DNA from 4 places in the Clostridium celatum genome. Region 1 is predicted to be linked to each of the others. Evidence: riboswitches for the same ligand, from Rfam matches in the RefSeq annotation. Region 1 holds a riboswitch; each other region holds the start of a gene.
The links. A riboswitch is a leader RNA that binds a small molecule or an ion and turns the genes downstream of it on or off. The one in region 1 is predicted to bind lysine.

Region 1 (4,820 bases):
CTACATTTAAAGTTGGTACCATTGATTCTGATGGTATTTTAACCTTAAATATAACGTATTTATTTATTAACGTAGCTAAAATTACGGCTATTACTATTGGTACAATCCAATCAAAGAAAAAATTTGATTTTTCAACCTTAGTTTTTTTGTCTCCCTTAGTATTATTGCCATTTATTTCATTATTCAATTCATCTTTTTCATTTATTAAACCACTATACATATCTACATCTTGTATATTGTTTTCTTCACCATTACTCACTATTCCCACATACCTTTCATTAAAGCATTAATTTTATTTTTTCTATCTATGGTTGCTTTTATATCTACATTAAATAAGCCACTTTCTTTTATTACGATATTTCCTTCTTTTATTTCACCCTCAATTAAGCTTTTATCTATTGTTAAAATATTTCCACAATCATCTTCTAAAACTACTGAGTTATTTTCTAATCTATCAATAATAAACATATTATTTTTCATGCTTAACTGCAGATATAAGCTGCCTTCACCTCTTTTCCAATTTGCTTTATATTAAAGTATACCACATTTATTGAATTCGTAATAGTATTAGAAAAATTATATCCCACAAATATGTCAAAACAGTTACAATCTAAAATATTATATCTGCAATCTCTAAAAAATTAATATTTTCTGATATATATTATAATATCTAAATATACTAAAAAATTCATAAATATGTAATGCTATAAGATACAATTAATAAAAATTTAACTATTTTCTTTAATTGTATTTTATAGAAAAATCATTAAATCATAAATTCTAGTTATGAAGTTAAAAGTATTAAAAACTATAATTTGCCGATTAATCTTGAGGTCTTTAAAACAAAAGCACACAGTAAGATTAAGTATTCTTACTGTGTGCTTTTATAATATCTGCTTGTATAATTTATTTTTCATAAAATATACGATATATTTTAAAGGATTAGCTGTTTAGATAAATCCTTTTGTAATTACACTTTATTATACTTCTAAGGATAAAAGATCCTCGTAGCTTTGTCTTTTTGATACTAAACGAGCTATTCCATCTTTTACGAAAACAACAGCTGCCCTTGGATTTTTATTATAGTTGCTTGCCATAGAGAATCCATATGCCCCTGTTGTAAACACGGCAAGCACATCTCCTCTTTTAGTTTCTTGAAGATTTATATCTTTTACAAATATATCGCCTGATTCGCAACACTTACCAGCAACTGTAACCATATTATCCTTTTTATAATTAACTTTATTAGCTATAGTCATATCATATTTTGCCCCATATAATGCAGGTCTTATATTATCAGTCATTCCTCCATCAACAGAAATATAAGTTCTTACTCCTTCTATTTCTTTTATTGCTCCAATAGTATATAGTGTTGTTCCTGCATTTCCTACTATTGATCTACCTGGCTCAATAGTTAAGATTGGTCTTTCTAATCCTAATTTTTCACAAACTTTATCTACCCTATTTAAAATAGCTTCGCAATATTCTCTTGTTTCTCTTGGTTTATCTTCATTAGTATAATGTATACCAAATCCTCCACCTAGATCTAACTCTGATATTATATGTCCTGTTTCTTTCTTAATATCATTTATAAAGCCTAACATAATTTCTGCTGCATCTTCAAATGGTGCTATATCAAAAATCTGCGAACCTATATGACAATGCAATCCTTTTAAATTTAAATTTTCATAATCTAATGCGTATTTAACAGCATTCATTATTGTATTTCCAACTGGTGCAAACCCGAATTTTGAATCTATTTGACCTGTTTTAATATAATCATGTGTATGAGCTTCAATACCTGGAGTTAATCTTAAATAAATATCCTGTTTTTTATTATATTTAGTTGCTATTTCATTTAATATAGTCATTTCTTCAATATTGTCTACTATAAATCTACCTACGCCTAACTTAACACCTAATTCAATTTCATCATAAGTCTTATTATTTCCATGGAAATACACCTTTTCTAAAGGAAATCCTGATTTATAGGCCGTATATAACTCTCCCCCCGAAACTACATCCAAGTAAAGTCCTTGCTCATTTATAAGCTTACACATAGCCATTGTTAAAAATGCCTTTCCTGCATAAGCCACTCTATTATTATTTTCTTTACATTTAAAATTTTTATAATAACTTTTACAAGTGTTTATTAAAAGTTCCTCATCCATTACATATAATGGCGACCCAAATTCACTAACTAAATTAGTAGAACTGACCCCTCCAATATATAATTCATTTTCTTTAATTTCCATTGCCCCAAATAACTTCATTGTATAACCCTCCAAACAAAAAATCCACTATAGATGTCCTATAGTGGTAGTTTTTACTTTATAATGCAATTTATTATTTCTTATAATAAAAATAATTTTCATCTTATTATCGCACCTTGTAGCCCTCCACTTACGTGACAGTTATGCATATATTTTATGCATACCCAGAAATAATCCTTTGCATAAATTACTCCTTCGGCTATTATACCTTTCATAAATTATCATCACTTGCCAGCTACAATTTATTACTATTTATAAATAGCACCTCTAACATAGGTATTCTATTAAATAAAATTCTAAACTTCAATCTAGATAATAAAACTTATTTTTTCATTCTAAAAAGAAGATGTTTCACTCAGAATATATTATATGCAGTCTTTTACAATAATAATACCACATTATTTTTACTAATTAAACAATATTTTTAAAATTGTCTATATTTATCCATTAAGTTACTCATTGTATCTCCGTTTGATGGAGGAGTATAAGTTATTGCATTTGCCCCTGCTTCTATTGTCTTTCTTATAGTTTGTTCATCTGGGCCTCCTGTTGCTATAACAGGAAAATCTGGAAACTCAGATCTTATTTTAGCCACTATTTCAGGTGTATTTTTTCCACCAGAAACATTTAAAATAGTTGCTCCTGCTTCTATTCTAGCTTTTATATCCTCATGAATTGAAACAACTGTAACTATTATTGGAATATCAATTGTTTCCTTAATTCTACTAACAACTTCATTTGAAGTTGGAGAATTAACAACTACTCCCATGGCACCTTTAAATTCTGCATCTAATGCTAAATTCACTACTCTTTTACCTTGAGTTATTCCTCCACCTACACCACAAAAAACTGGCACATCTGCAGCCATTACTAAAGCTGCTGTTATCAACGGTTGTGGAGTAAATGGATAAACTGCTATAATTGCATCTGCATTTGTATTCCTTATTATTGCAACATCAGTTGTAAATAATAACGATTTTATTCTTTTTCCAAATATTTTTATGCCTGAACAATCTCTTATGCATGGTGGCACTTCAACTACATGGCGTCTTAAAAGTCCTTTGATTTCAGGCACTTGCTTATGTTTTCTTTTTTCCATTTGAAACACCCCTATTATTTTTATATGTACTATTATACTATTTTGTCGAAATATTAAAAGAATTTAACCCTAAATACATTTAAATTTTACATTAAATACACCTTTTTTAACATATTATCATCTAATTATTTTCATATAAAAAAAATATTGTAAATTACATTTAAATATTTTTTCCTTATAAGGTATTTATATTGAAAATTTAAAATTATATCCTATACCTTTGTAATAATGGATTAACAAAATACTTTATTATAATGATATTGCTGCCATTAATATCATCTTTTAGAAAAAATATTTGAAAAATATTTCATAAAAATGATATATATCACATTATTTTCAGTGTTTTTTTTGTTAATATATATTTGAGGTGTATGTATATATGAAACAAATAAAAAACTTTTATTCTCCATATGTTATTCTTTTGGGGCTATATAGTTGTTTAATTATTTTTGCCTTTATTATTGATAGCCCAAAAGAAATATTTTATGGACTAAAATCAATAGTACTTTCTTCTGATATTTTAATAACTGATTATATGGAAGTAGGTGGTATTGGTGCAGCTTTAGTTAATGCTTCATTAACTAGTATACTTTCAATATTACTTTTAATATTAATAGGAATAAAACCAAATGGATCAACTATAATGGCGTTATGGCTTATGACTGGCTTCTCATTTTTAGGTAAAAATATCTTTAATATTTGGCCTATTATATTTGGTATATACTTATTCTCAAAATACCAAAGAGAACCTTTTCTTAATTATACCCTTGTTGCCCTATTAGGTACTTGCCTTTCTCCAATAGTAAGCCAATTAAGTTTTGCAAACGATAGTCATTCTTTTCTCTCTATATTACTTGGTATATCTGTTGGAATATTAGTAGGCTTTATCTTACCTCCAATTGCTTCTCATAGTGTTAAAGCCCATAATGGTTATAACTTATATAACATTGGATTTGCTAGTGGATTGCTTGGTACTTTATTAATGTCTATTTTAAGAGGTTTTGGAATAAATTTTGATAGTAGATTAATATGGCATACTGGAAGTAATAAATTACTTTTCTTAATAATATTGTTCTGTTGTATTTATTTAATTATATCTGGTTTATTGCTGGGCAATAATTCAAAGAAAAATTTAAAGCTTATAACAAATCAAACCGGTAGACTTATAAGTGATTTTTATTTACTATCAGGACCTACAACTTATATAAATATGGGTATACTTGGAATTTTGTCATCATTATTTGTATTATTTATAGGAAGTGATTTAAATGGTGCTACTATTTGTGGTATATTTACTATAATTGGTTTTGGAGCATTTGGTAAAAATATCAAAAATACTATCCCATTAATTATAGGATCTACTATAGCAGCAATATTTAATGTTAACGGATTAAATTATCCACCTATAATTTTATCTATATTATTTTCTACAACACTTGCTCCTATAT
Region 2 (4,820 bases), on a different contig from region 1:
GTGTAATACTTATGATTTATTTATGTAATATTTTCAAAAGACCTGGTGCAATAAATATTACTTGTATAGCATTTTTAGGAGTAACTACAGCTCATGCTTATAGTGATCCTTTATTTTATGCTACAAATAGAATTATAGAAACTTTATTTGGAATAGTCATTTCAATATTAGTAAATAAACTTATAACACCCCCACCACATAAATAATTAGTAATTAATAAAAAACTAATTAGTATTTCTAACTGAAAAAGGTTGTGCTTTTGCACAACCTTTTTTTATAGCCCTTTTTATTTATTTTTCTTATTGCTTCAGCGTTATTCAACCTTTTAACGAATACTTAATTTTAATTTACATTAAGTACATTATCTTCTACAGGCGTAGCTTCCTCAACCTTTTTACCGAATATTTGCACCCCTACAAAAACTGCTAATATTGCTACTGGTAATACTATATATATTGGTAATCCAAATCCAGCTGGAATATATCCAAATAATATTGTAATTACTGCTACAAATAAAGAATACCAAATTTGAGTTTTAACATGCTCAATATGGTTGCATCCTGCACCCATTGATGAAAGTATTGTTGTATCTGATATTGGCGAGCAGTGATCTCCAAATATTGCTCCAGTTAATACCGCACTTGTACTAACAATTACAAATGACATTTCTGGATTTATTGAATATGCTAATGGCACTGCAAGTGGCATTAAAATCCCCATTGTTCCATATGCAGTTCCTGTTGCAAATGATATTACTGCACCTAATATAAATATTAAACTTGGTAGTAAAAAATATGGAATTGATCCTGATAATAAAGTTACTAAGTATTTAGCTGTACCTAATTCTTTTATAACTGAACTTAATGACCAAGCTAATATAAGAATTACTCCTGTAATTAATAATCCCTTCATACCATCAACCCAAACTTCAATAGCCTCACCAATTGTAAATATCTTTTTACAAACTGCCATTATTATAGCAACTATACTGGCAAGTAATGCTGATTGGAATAATGCCACTGATGCATCTGATGCGCTAAATGCCTGCTTTATAGCTTCAAAGGATGCTGGTGAATTAGTCATTAAATTAATAAGTTCAACATCTTCTCCACCCATTATTGCTGTATATCCACTATAGTAAAATGCTGCGATTGCCGCTACTATTAGAACTCCTATTGGAATTATTGCATTCCATATGCTTAATTGCACCCCTTCTTTAGGTTGCATTTCATCTTCTCCTTGAAGATTATCTACTGCAACTTCAGCTCCAATTTTTTGTCCATTTCTAGCTGCCATCTCGGCTTTTCTCATTGGTCCAAATTCTTTTAATAAAACTGCTGTTATAACTATAAATGCTAATATTAATATGTTATAAAATCTATATGGAATTGTTTGAAGAAATACTCCAAAAGCATCTGCTTGTACACCAATTCCTGTGAAAGCATCATTAATTAAACCAACTTCTAACCCTATCCAAGTAGAAATTATTGCAAGCCCTGCAATTGGAGCTGCTGTAGCATCTATAATAAATGCTAATCTTTCTCTAGAAATTTTCATTTTATCTGCAACTGGTCTCATTATTGGTCCAACAATTAACGCATTTGCATAATCATCAAAGAATACACATATTCCCATAAGCCAAGTAATTAATTGAGTACCTTTTGCTGTTTTAGCTCTTTTAGCTAAAGCTTCTGCTATAGCTTTTGCTCCTCCCATCTTAGCAACAAGATTTATAACACCACCAATTACTAAAACTTGAAGTATAATACCTGCATTCCAAGGATCAGCCAAAGAGTTTAATGCCCTATCTATAAAATCTAAAAATGATTGTATCAATGCACTAAAGACATTAAATCCTGTTAAATTTAATAAAAATCCTCCTGATAAGATACCTATAAACAACGAAACTACAACGTTTTTCGTTATAAATGCCAATACTATTGCAACTATTGGTGGTATTAATGTTAATAATCCAAACTTTTCTGAGTTCACCGTAGCTGAATCTATTTCAGCTGCAAATGCAAGTGTAGTTGATAAAACAAACACTAGCATGGTAAGTAGTAATACTCTGTAACTTCTTTTTTTCATTTTTATTCCCCCTTATTTCTATTTAAAAGCGAATAACAAGGGTACCCCAAACTAACCCAATAAAAAAGACCTTGAGTTAACACTCAAGGTCTTGATATACACTAAAAAAGTATAAAAATACAAGTCTCAAATGATAGCTCACCACAAAATATTTTGTGACAGTAGTACATATATTTTATGCACTCCCAGCTATACAACCTTAAAGCATCGGTTGTACGCTTCGGCGATAATTCCTTTCATATTGAATCATAGTGCTTTCCTCATCAATAATACTATTAATTAATCGCGCCTCTACCCTAATTTATTCACTTTTGTTACTTATTGATTAAATTATACAGTTTATTCTATTGTTTTTCAATACCATTTTATAACTTTTTTTCTTTTTTATTCTTAAAATTCTTTATTCATAAACTTTTCAATGTCTTCAACAGATTTTATTATATCCTTAGATAAGTTTATATTACCATCCTCTGTAACTAATATATCATCCTCAATTCTAATTCCAATACACTCTTCTTCTATATAAATTCCTGGTTCTACAGTAAACACTACTCCTGGAACAAAAGTTATATTTCTATGAGGTGTTTCAATATCGTGAGTATCCATTCCAAGACTATGACCTATACTATGATAATAATATTTTCTTACATCCTTTTTATCTTCAATAAGTCCTAACTTAATACATTCTTCAGCTATTAGTTCTGTTGCTTTATCATTAATTTCTTTGTATTTAACACCTGGCTTTATTAAGCTAATAATTTCTTCATTTACTCTTAAAACTGCATTATAAACTTCTTTTTGTCTTTCTGTAAACTTACCATTAACCGGGAATGTTCTCGAAATATCTGCATTATAGCAATTATATTGTGCACCTAAATCGAAAAGAATTAAATCATCATTCTTAAGTTCAGTATTATTATCTACATAATGAAGTATTGTTGCATTTTTTCCAGCTGCCGCAATAGTTGTAAATGCTAAATCATTTACCCCTTTAGTTTTGCAATTAAAATCAAAATATGCTTCTAACTCATATTCCTTTATTCCTGCTTTAGCCTCTTTCATTAATAATTCAATACCACTTTTAGTTATTTCAATAGCTTTTTTTATATTTTCAACTTCTTTTTCTGATTTAACTAATCTACATTCACCAATAATGCTATAAATATTATTAACTCTTACCTGAGGATATTTACTTACTACTTTTTGTGCGTATTTATGAGATATTGTATCGTCACTATTTGCACTAAGTCTATCTAAATCTAAATATAAATTTATCTCTTCCTTCATTGTTAAAAGCCTATGTATTTCATTTTCGAATTGGCTTTTAAACTTTACTTCCTCAACTTCAGCAAGTGAAATCGCCTCATCCTTACGTATACTTTTACCAACCCACTTTTCTAGTTCTTCATCAATATCTTTAATAAAAAGACATGAATTCTTAACTCCTTTTAATTTCGACATGACTAAAACATGTTCTTCTTCTTTTATTCCTGTTAAATAATAAAAATTTCTATTTGGTGTAAATGGATAGCTCTCATCTCCAGTCTTTTTAGGTGCCTTTCCTGCAAATAAAACAACTATTGAATTATCCTTTATTTTTTCTAATACATTTTCTCTGTTAATCTTATACATATTTTTATCCATAGCCCTATCTCCTCTTAAAATTTATTCTGCTGCTAATAATTTTACACTTCTTACATTTGGTAACGAATTTAATCTTGCTGCTAATTGGCTTATACTTTTTTCCATATGTGAAATATCAATAGTTACTGTAACATTTGCACATAAGTTTATTGGAATATCTTGATTTATTGTTAGTATATTACCTTTATAGAAAGCTATACAGTCCAATACTTTAGATAAGGTTCCTGATTTATGTGACATCAAAACTATTAATGTTACCTTTTTTGACTTCATTTCTTCTGCCATTGGAAAAATATCATCTTTATATTTATAATACGTACTTCTACTTATCCCTACAGTCCTAATAGCCTCACTAACATCTTTAGATTTTCCAAGCGAAATAATTTCCTTCACTTCTATTACCTTTTTAAATATCTCTGGTAATGATTTTTCATTTACAATATAAAACTTCTCCATCCCCATAATCATTCTCCATTCGATTCTTTTAGTAATATTATACAACCAAAATTTACACCTTACCAATAAAAATTTACATATTACTCTTTTAATGTAAATAGAGTTGTATTACGAATAACCGTGATGTCAAAAAATTTTATATATTACCTTGAGAAATTATTATAATTTTACTGTACCATAAAATCTTGATTAGATTTTATAGAACAAAATATTAGCTTACATATTTTATTCTATAATAGTTAAAAAGTTAATTAAAAAAGTAATGATATAACTGAAAAGAATACATATGATAAACCTTAGAATTTAATTCTTAGTGAAATCATATCAATTTTGGGAATGTCACATCATCACTTTTTCGTTTAACTTTAAAGTATCATTATTTTTACCATTAGGATTGCCATAATTATTGCTGTCATATCTGCCATTACTGCTGCCCATACTGTATGCCTCGTTTTTTTAATTTTAACTGCACCAAAGTATACTGTTACAGTATAAAATATTGTTTCCGTTGTTCCCATTATTACAGATGAAATTAATCCTATTGCTGTATCTGGCCCATAATTTTTTAATATATCTGTAAATATCCCCATAGCTCCACTACCAGAAAGTGGTTTTATTAAAACTAAAGGAAC
Region 3 (4,820 bases), on a different contig from region 1:
ATCTCCAAAGATATAATCTAAGATATCATCCATTGTTTTCCCTTCATTCAACATTGTTGTTAAAGATGGTATTTCTTCCAATCTATATGTTATGATATCTGCTAAAAACTCATCTGCACCTGGTAACATTTGAATTATAAATCCACCTGCAACTTTTATTGAATAATCAGTATCTACTAAAACTCCAAGTGATACTGCTGATGGAGTTTGTTCTGAAACTGTAAAATAATAAGCTAAATCTTCTGCTACTTCTCCTGAATGTATTGGAACTTGACCTACATATGGATCCTTCAGTCCTAGATCTTTTATAACCATTAAGTTACCATTTTTACCTATATATCCACCAACATCAAGTTTACCATTTGCATTAAGTGGTAAATCACCATATGGATTTCCTATATATCCTTTTACCTTTGCACCTTCATAAGCTGTAACTACTACACCTTCAGCATCTCCGCCACCATTTATTCTTAAAGTCATAACTTCATTTTCAGACTTTAATGTTGCTCCAAGTAGCGCTCCTGCAGTTAACATTCTTCCTAGTGCAGCTGCTGCAACCGGTGTACATTCATGTATAGATCTAGCTGTATCTACTAACTCTGTTGTTGTCCCAGCTATTATTCTTACCATTCCATCCTTAGCCACTGCTCTAATAATTTTATCGCTCATTAATTAATCCTCCATTAACATTTTCTTTTTTACTACATATACAATTCTTTCACTATTTGCTTGTACATCATTTTTTGTATAACCTTCAAATTTATTTATAACTTCTAAATTTGCTTCATTTAAATAGTGTTCTATTTCTTGCTCTTTGTATGCTCTTTCAAAGTGTTCCTCTTCAAATCTTTCATAAAGATCCCCATATTTAACAAAGAAAGTTAAGAACATAGATAATATCTCTTCTTCAAAGGAATTTTCCCATGTATAGAAAACTTCTTCTTCACTATATGTATAGATATTATTACCTAAAATTTCTGATAACTTATAATATGAATTTATATCAAAAATAAATAATCCATTATCTTTTAAATGCTCATGTACTCCACAAAAATAATTTTTTAATCCCTCTACATCTGTTATATAATTTGTAGAATCTAAAACAGAGGTAATTAAATCAAATTTTTTATTTAAACTTAAACTAGTCATATCCTGACAAATTATTTTGCCTCTTATTTTATTGCTTTTTAATTTATCAAAAGCTTCATTTAACATATCTTCTGACAAATCTACACCATATATATTTTTAAAATGCTTTGCTATTCTTACAGTAACATTTCCTGTACCACAAGCAATATCAAGATAATCTTCAAAATTTACATTATTTAAATTACAAATTTCTAATATTCGCTCTACCATACTATCATAATTAATATCTTCGTTTATTAATTCATCATAAATTTTAGCAAATTCTCCATAAGCCATGATATCCCCCCTTACAGTATTTTTAATTCAAATTTAATTAACTATTCTACACAAAATAACATCGATATATAAATTTCTAACATTTATATTACTATGTAATTGAGACTTTAGTCAATCCATTATTTTCTTCCTAGAATTTGATCATTTGTAGGAAGCTTTAATTCTTTTTTTCTACGTGTCATTATTCCTCCTATTCGTCCTGTTTCTTCTGCTGTTAACCCACCCCATCCATACTCATCAACTTTATCTCTTAATCCTAATTCTTCAGCTATTTCATATTTAATTTTCTCTCTAAGCAATTCTTGTTCATTTAATTGTTTATTTGTTTTAATTTTTGATTTTATTATTTTCTTTAGTGGTGTTTTACTCATTATATTTCCCCCTATAAATTTTATATTTAATATTTTCTCCTATAAATATCTATTTATTCATCATATTATTTGTTTCAAAGCACTAAATATTTCATATAATAAATCAGATACGTTTTTTCTATTTTTTACCTTGATAATTTAATGCATAAAAGGTATAATTTAGATAATTAAATAATATTTAGATAGAGGTGCGGTACTTAAGAGTACTACTAAGGATTTAAGCATGTTAAATTAGTATGAAAGGATTTATCGCCGAAGCATATAACAAAAGCTTTAATGTTATATAGCTGGAAGTATGTATAATATGCATATTTCTGTCACATTATTATGTGATGAGCTATCATTTAAGGAAATTTTTATTAAGTTAAATTATACCTTGAGTGCTATGCTCAAGGTATTTTTTTATATAAAAGTATTAAATTTAACAAAGGGGGTTGCTATACAATGTATAATATAGCAATAGTTGGGGCTACAGGAAATGTAGGTAGAAAATTTTTAGAAATATTAGAAGAAAGAAACTTTCCTATTGAAAATCTTTATCTTTTTGCATCAAAAAGATCTCATGGTTCATATTTACCTTTTAAAGGACAAGATTATTTAGTTGAAGAAACATGTGAAGATAATATAAAAAATAAAAAAATCGATTTTGCTTTATTTTCCGCTGGTGGAGATACAAGTTTAAAATATGCTCCTATCTTTGCATCTTATGGTGCTATTGTAATTGATAACTCTAGTGCCTGGAGAATGAATAAAGAAGTGCCACTGGTTGTTCCTGAAGTAAATCCTGAAGATTTAAAATTGCATAAAGGAATAATAGCTAATCCAAATTGCTCAACAATTCAAGCTATGGTACCACTTAAAGTTCTAATTGACAATTATGGAATTAAAAGAATAGTATATTCAACTTATCAAGCAGTTTCTGGTGCTGGTATGCAAGGTATAAAAGATTTAGAAGATGGTTTAAAAGGTATTTCACCAAAAAAATTTCCTTATCCAATAGCAGGTAACTGTCTTCCTCATATTGATGTCTTCTTAGATAATGGTTATACCAAAGAAGAAATGAAAATGATTGAAGAAACAAGAAAAATACTTCATTCACCTAATTTAAAAATAACAGCAACTACTGTAAGAGTACCTGTTTTAAATAGTCATAGTGAAAGTATAAATGTTGAACTTGAAAAATCCTTTAATATTGAAGATATTATAACACTTTTTGAAGAAACTAAGGGGTTAACTGTATATGATAATACTAAAGAATTAAAATATCCTACGGCACTTGATGTAAATGGAAAAGATGATGTCTATGTAGGAAGAATAAGACGTGATTTTAGTGTTGATAATGGTTTAAACCTTTGGGTTGTCGCTGATAACATAAGAAAAGGTGCTGCACTAAATGCAGTTCAAATTGCTGAATATCTAATTAATAACAAATAATTTTTAGGAGGATATATTATGTCTATTTTTACAGGTTCTGGTGTAGCTATAATTACACCATTTACTAAAAGTGGTGTAGATTTTGATAAATTAAAAGAATTATTAGAATGGCATATTAAAGAAGGTACAGATGCAATAGTAATTTGTGGGACTACTGGTGAAGCTACTACAATGACAGAAAGTGAAAAAAAAGAAACTATTAAATTTACTGTAGATGTAGTTAATAAAAGAATTCCTGTAATCGCTGGTACTGGTGGCAATAATACACTATCAGCTATTACAATGAGTAAGTATGCTGAATCTGTTGGTGTTGATGGTTTATTATTAATAACTCCTTATTATAATAAAACCAATGACGAAGGATTATTTATGCATTTTAAGGAAGTAAATGATGTTGTTAATACTCCTATTATTCTATATAACGTTCCAAGTAGAACTAATATGAATATTACGCCAAACATGCTATTAAAATTAAGTAAATTAAAAAATGTCATTGCAATTAAAGAAGCTAGTGGAAACTTTAGTCAAATTGCTAAAATGAAATCTATTTGTCCGGATATAGATATATATTCAGGTAATGATGATCAAATTGTTCCTTTATTATCACTTGGAGGTATTGGTGTAATTTCTGTAGCTGCTAATATAATTCCTAAAGTAATTCATGATATGGTGTCTTCATATTTAAATGGAGATACTGAAAAAGCAACTACTTTACAATTAAATTATCTTCAACTAATAAATGATTTATTTATAGAAACAAATCCTATTCCTATTAAAACAGCTCTTAATATAATAGGGAAAGATGTAGGAAATTTGAGATTACCATTATATAAAATGAATGATTCTAATAAAGAAATATTAATAAACACATTAAAAAAATATAATTTGATATAAGGGAGTTAGTTATGGTTAAAATACTTTTAAGCGGTTGTTGTGGAAAAATGGGTACTGTGATAAGAAATGTTATAAATGAATTTCCAAATTTAAAAATAGAAGCAGGTATAGATAAATTTCCTAAAGAAATAGGAATTCCTGTTTTTAAAAACCCATTAGATGTAGATATTGAATATGATGTTTTACTAGATTTTTCTCGTTCTGATGCATTATACGATTTAATAGAATTAACAAAGTTAACCCAAAAACCTATTGTGTTATGTTCTACTGGATATACTGATAAAGATTTGAATTATATAAAAGATGCTAGTACTACTCTTCCTATATTTAAATCTGCTAATATGTCTCTAGGTGTTAATCTTATTAATTCTTTGCTAAAAAAAATTACTCCTTTATTGTATGGTAATTATGATATAGAAATAATAGAAAAACATCATAATCAAAAAGTAGATGCTCCTAGTGGTACCGCCTTATTATTAGCAGATAGTATCCGTGATTCTATTAAAGAAGAAACTAATTATATAAATGGACGTCATGGACAAAAGAAAAGAGAAAAAAATGAAATTGGAATTCATGCTATAAGAGGTGGATCAATTGTAGGTGATCATGATGTCATATTTGCTGGTACTGGTGAAGTAATAGAATTATCTCATAAAGCTATATCAAGAGATGTTTTTGCAATTGGATCATTAAAAG
Region 4 (4,820 bases), on a different contig from region 1:
AAAATTTCAAAAATAATTTCTAATTATATTCTTAAATATTAATTTGTGGATAGTATCTGTTGGATGTAACCCATCTCCATTTTCTAAATTCATTAATTCTTCTATAGTTTGTCCTCTATTTTTTAAATACATATTAATGTACTCATAATTATCTATGCACTTTATTCCTTTATATTTACTTACTTCTCTAATAACATTTACAACTTCATTCATTTTATATAAACGATTATCATAATTGTCATCTTGGGCTGTAACTGGATTTGGTGTCATTAATATTATTTTTTTATCTTTTTCTAATAGATTTTCAACAATGCTTATTAGATTGCTATGTAATATTTTCATTCCATTGTTTACCTTTCTATCATTAGCTCCAATCATTAAAATTATTATATTGTCATTTATATCATATAACTTATTTAAATTATCTTTTACTTGACTAGAATTTATTCCACTACATCCATTGTTTATTACTTTACTATATTTAAATCTTTCATTAATATATTTTTTAAAAAGTGATGCCCAGCATTTTTCTCCTAATTGTCTTTTGTAGCAAATACCATCTATATTTATAATTACTTCTCCATTCCTATTATCATCTAAACTCCCTGCTCCTGCTGTAATACTATCTCCTATTAACCTTATAACTATATTATTTTCCATATCTCCCCTTTTTATATCATCATAAAACATAATTTAATTCTTCTCCTACTTTTTATATTTCCATATATTTCTCTTGTATTATAGTATATCTTAATAATTTTTAATATAAAAAAATGGCAAATAACATTAATTATGTTATTTGCCATTTTTACCTATAAATTTATTTTATATTAATCTATCTTATTTTTATGATGATTATATATATATACTGGAATTCCTATTAACATTAATATAAAGCCCCACATTACAGTTTCTGCTCCTGAACCGTATATAGTCCATATTAAATATATAAATGCTAATAGTGGTAATATTGATTTTTTAATAAATAACTTAAAGTTAAATTCTTTTTCTTCTTTAAATGTAAGCATTATTTCTGCAGAAACACTTAAAAGATAAACTGGTAAATATGATAACGTTGCAAGGATAGTTATAAATGTAAATGCATCTACCATCCCTTTTTGGAAATTCATAATCAATAAAATATTAACTAATATAGAACCAAATATTAATGAATTTACAGGAGTGCCTGTTTTTTCACTAATCTTTCCAAAAAACTTAGGGAATACTCCATCTTCACCTGCTGCATAAGCAACTCTAGCTGTTGATAAAAGCCATCCTACTACTGTTCCTAAAATACAAATAACTACTGCAATTGTTAATATCTTTCCAATATTACTTCCTAAAGCATTAGTAAGTATATCAGTAAGTGGTGCTGTACTTTGAGCTAGTGAAACATTATCCATTGCCCCCATACTTGCTATACTTATTGCTAAGTATATAATAGCCGCAATAATCAATCCGTAAATTGTGCTTTTTCTTACATTCTTTTCGGGATCTTTAAGTTCTCCAGCTGTAACTGTTGCACTTTCAAGTCCTATAAATGCCCATAAAGTTGATGTGGCTGCAAGTGGAACTGTACTTAATCCCTTTCCTTCTGGATACATAGGAAATATATTTGCTGAATCAAAATTTAAAAATGCGACTATAACAAATAATGCAAAAAATACTATTTTAAATACTGTTGTAAAAGCCTGAATTTTACCTGCTTTCTTTACTCCTGCTACATTTATAAATGTAAATATCCATAAAATTGAACTTGAGAATATTATTGATACTATTGGATTATTTAGTTGTGGAAATACTGCTGATGCATAACTTGTAACTGCAACTATTATTGCTGCATTTCCAATCCATGAACCATTCCAATAAAGCCACGCACTTAAAAATCCTGCAAAATCCCCAAATGCCTCTTTAGTGTAACAATACGCTCCACCTGTTGATGGATATTTAGTACCCATATTTGCAAATGATATTGCAATAAAAATTGAACCTATTGTAGTTAAAATCCATGCTATTATTGTAGCTCCTGGTCCTGACACTTGAGCAAGTGTTGATGGTAGCATAAATACACCAGAACCAATCATGTTACCGCAAACAAGCATAGTAGCCATGAAAAGGCTAATTTCTCGTTTTAAACTTTTGTTTTCCATTTTTTCCTCCTTAGTTTGGGGTAAAAAAATAAGCCCAAAAGGCTAATCTTTGAGCTTGTACTTACACATAAACAAACACAAAGATAGCTCTCCACAATTATTATTGTGACAGTTTTGCATATATTTTATGCAACCCCAGCATATAGATTTAAAGCATCCTCTATATACTTCGGCAATACTACCTTTTATATTAATTCATCGTGCTTAACTCCATAATATTACTCTTTAATATTGCAACCTCTATCTTTACCCGAATATTTAATTACACTATCAAGTTAAATTTATAATTATTAAAATTTATACTTAATTTCTGTGTTTTTATACATAAATATTCTAACAAATTTTTCTTTAAAGTCAACAATTATAGTAGCTTTTAATATAAATACTTTTTAACATAATATCTAAATAATCTATTTTCATCTACAAAATATCTTATTTTTACTATTATATTTAACATATTGTAACTCCTTAACATATCATACATATAATATATCATAAGTCAACATCCTTTATATATTAAATAACAAAGGAGGAGCCTTTTGATGTATAACTTTAAAAATACTACTCTTACTAATGGTTTTGACAGAAGCAATTTAAATAATGCACAACAAAATAATTATGCATGGTCTATAAGTGAGTTAGACAAATATATTTATATTGGTACTGGACGTAATATCCCATATAATATTTTAAAATCAATTAACTCTTCTATAATTCCTCCTAACTCTATTACTCCTAATCCAGTAGATAATTTACCGGAAATCTGGAGATATCGTAAAAATTGCTCTTTACCTTTGGAAAAAGTATATACTGCCCCTGACTTTACCAATATATCTGGCTTTAGATATATGATTACTCACAAGCCTTTTAATAGAGACACTTTTCTTTATGCAGCTAGTTATGGCGGACCTAATGTTATAGTATTTAAATCTACCAATGGTGTAAACTGGTTTCCATTAACTGATACAGTTCTTAAAGGTACTTCTTCAAGAGCTATGTTAACCCATCTTGGCAAGCTTTATATAGCTACTATTGATGAGGCTAATCCAAGCCCTTATCCTCAACTTTATAGAAGTGTTGATCCTCAATATTATTCATGGGAACCTGTTATAGATAATACAGCACCTAATTTTAATCCTTCTTTAAATCCTTCTGGCTCAATTAGTAATATGGCTATATTCAATAATAAAATTTATGTTGCTACTAGTAGCTCTGACGGTGCTGCTGTTTGGAGAACAAATGGTCCTGAACCAAAATTAAATGACTGGACATTAATAGTAGATAAAGGATTTGGAGATGCAGCTAACAAGTATATCTTAAGTATTGGTGTTTATAAAAATTATCTTTATGTAAGTGGAACTAAACAATTACCACTTGCTTGGTTAATTCCACTTGGTTGTGATATTATAAGAATTTCAAAAACTGATAGATGGGATTTAGTTGTCGGTGGTCCAGCTTTGATTCCTTCTATACCAACAAAAGGTGTTAGAAATAAAAGCTTATCTGGATTATACTCTGGATTTAATAATCCATTTAATGTGTATGCATGGCAAATAAAGCAATATAATGATAAATTATTAATTTCAACCTTTGATGATTCTATAAACATGGAGGTTATTTTAGATACTCTTCTCTACAATAAAATAGAAATTCAAAATTTAATTGGCAAGCTTGCAACTAATACTATTATAAAAATATATAAAAATATTGTTGAATTATTAAATGAATCAAAATATCCATTCGGATTTGATCTTTATGAGTCAACTGATGGTATACACTTTACTCCAGTGTTATTAAACGGATTCTGTAATAAATATAATTATGGAGGTCGTTTATTATATGTAAATTCATCAAATGATCTTTATATCGGAACAGCTAATCCATTCCAAGGTTGTGAAGTTTGGAAGGCTAAGTATGAAGCATGTAGTAATCACTGTCATTCATATCATCATAATTATAGCTATCTTTTTTATATTAGAAAGGAACTAGCTGAAAATTATAACCTTCTAAAAACTTATATGCCAACTATCTTAAAATTTATTAGTAAAAATTAATATTATGACTATGCTGAATTACTAAATTTTATATTAATATATCCTTGTAAAATTATAGTTTTATATTCATCTTAAATATTATTATGTAGAAACATTAAATTTTATTTAGACTAAATCAAAATATTTATAAACTCCTAATTTTGAAATAAGTTTTCGGAATCTATTATTCTTAATTTTGATTTAGCCTCTTTTTCATTATTAATAATTTTTATTTTTTAAATCTAGTTGCATAACCACACTTCTTACATAATTCTTCAACAGCTCTTCTTCTTGAAAAACCATCATAAATATCTCTTGCCCTTTTATCTTCTACTATATCTTTCAGCGACTTTTCAAAAATATTGCCTAAATTTATATTTCCCTCGCTATCTAAACAACATGGAACTACTGTTCCATCTACTAATATTCCAATTTGATTTCTAAGACCATGGCAAAATACTTCTTCTCCTAGACTATCTATTTGAATATCTGGCCATTCAAACTTTTCTGCCATATTTAAATAAACCTTATCTTTTAGTTTAATTCTATTAGTCTCCTGTAATTTTTCACCTATTGAAAAATCTAACTCTAAGTTTTCTTCTAGCATTTTTAGAATATCACTATTAAGGCCATTGGC

Region 2: another riboswitch for lysine. It lies ahead of LPC13_RS06140 (Na+/H+ antiporter NhaC family protein); the one in region 1 lies ahead of lysA (diaminopimelate decarboxylase).
Region 3: another riboswitch for lysine. It lies ahead of LPC13_RS15455 (aspartate-semialdehyde dehydrogenase); the one in region 1 lies ahead of lysA (diaminopimelate decarboxylase).
Region 4: another riboswitch for lysine. It lies ahead of LPC13_RS11270 (APC family permease); the one in region 1 lies ahead of lysA (diaminopimelate decarboxylase).

Annotation. Positions count from the first base shown of each region.
Region 1 covers NZ_JAJKGM010000005.1:7,449-12,268, reverse strand. Annotated here, with positions in the region: gene lepB (signal peptidase I) at 1-259, opposite strand, end outside; gene LPC13_RS03520 (DUF3006 domain-containing protein) at 259-480, opposite strand; gene lysA (diaminopimelate decarboxylase) at 981-2,273, opposite strand; lysine riboswitch at 2,385-2,551, opposite strand; gene LPC13_RS03510 (beta/alpha barrel domain-containing protein) at 2,698-3,372, opposite strand; gene LPC13_RS03505 (DUF1576 domain-containing protein) at 3,752-4,820, shown strand, end outside.
Region 2 covers NZ_JAJKGM010000009.1:70,349-75,168, reverse strand. Annotated here, with positions in the region: gene LPC13_RS06145 (FUSC family protein) at 1-206, shown strand, start outside; gene LPC13_RS06140 (Na+/H+ antiporter NhaC family protein) at 343-2,088, opposite strand; lysine riboswitch at 2,215-2,390, opposite strand; gene LPC13_RS06135 (aminopeptidase P family protein) at 2,479-3,732, opposite strand; gene LPC13_RS06130 (ACT domain-containing protein) at 3,754-4,188, opposite strand; gene LPC13_RS06125 (spore maturation protein) at 4,554-4,820, opposite strand, start outside.
Region 3 covers NZ_JAJKGM010000055.1:773-5,592, reverse strand. Annotated here, with positions in the region: gene hslO (Hsp33 family molecular chaperone HslO) at 1-669, opposite strand, end outside; gene LPC13_RS15465 (class I SAM-dependent DNA methyltransferase) at 673-1,425, opposite strand; gene LPC13_RS15460 (small, acid-soluble spore protein, alpha/beta type) at 1,545-1,796, opposite strand; lysine riboswitch at 1,972-2,144, shown strand; gene LPC13_RS15455 (aspartate-semialdehyde dehydrogenase) at 2,241-3,230, shown strand; gene dapA (4-hydroxy-tetrahydrodipicolinate synthase) at 3,249-4,124, shown strand; gene dapB (4-hydroxy-tetrahydrodipicolinate reductase) at 4,136-4,820, shown strand, end outside.
Region 4 covers NZ_JAJKGM010000026.1:20,100-24,919, reverse strand. Annotated here, with positions in the region: gene LPC13_RS11275 (SGNH/GDSL hydrolase family protein) at 7-690, opposite strand; gene LPC13_RS11270 (APC family permease) at 831-2,150, opposite strand; lysine riboswitch at 2,227-2,401, opposite strand; gene LPC13_RS11265 (hypothetical protein) at 2,693-4,204, shown strand; gene LPC13_RS11260 (radical SAM/SPASM domain-containing protein) at 4,413-4,820, opposite strand, start outside.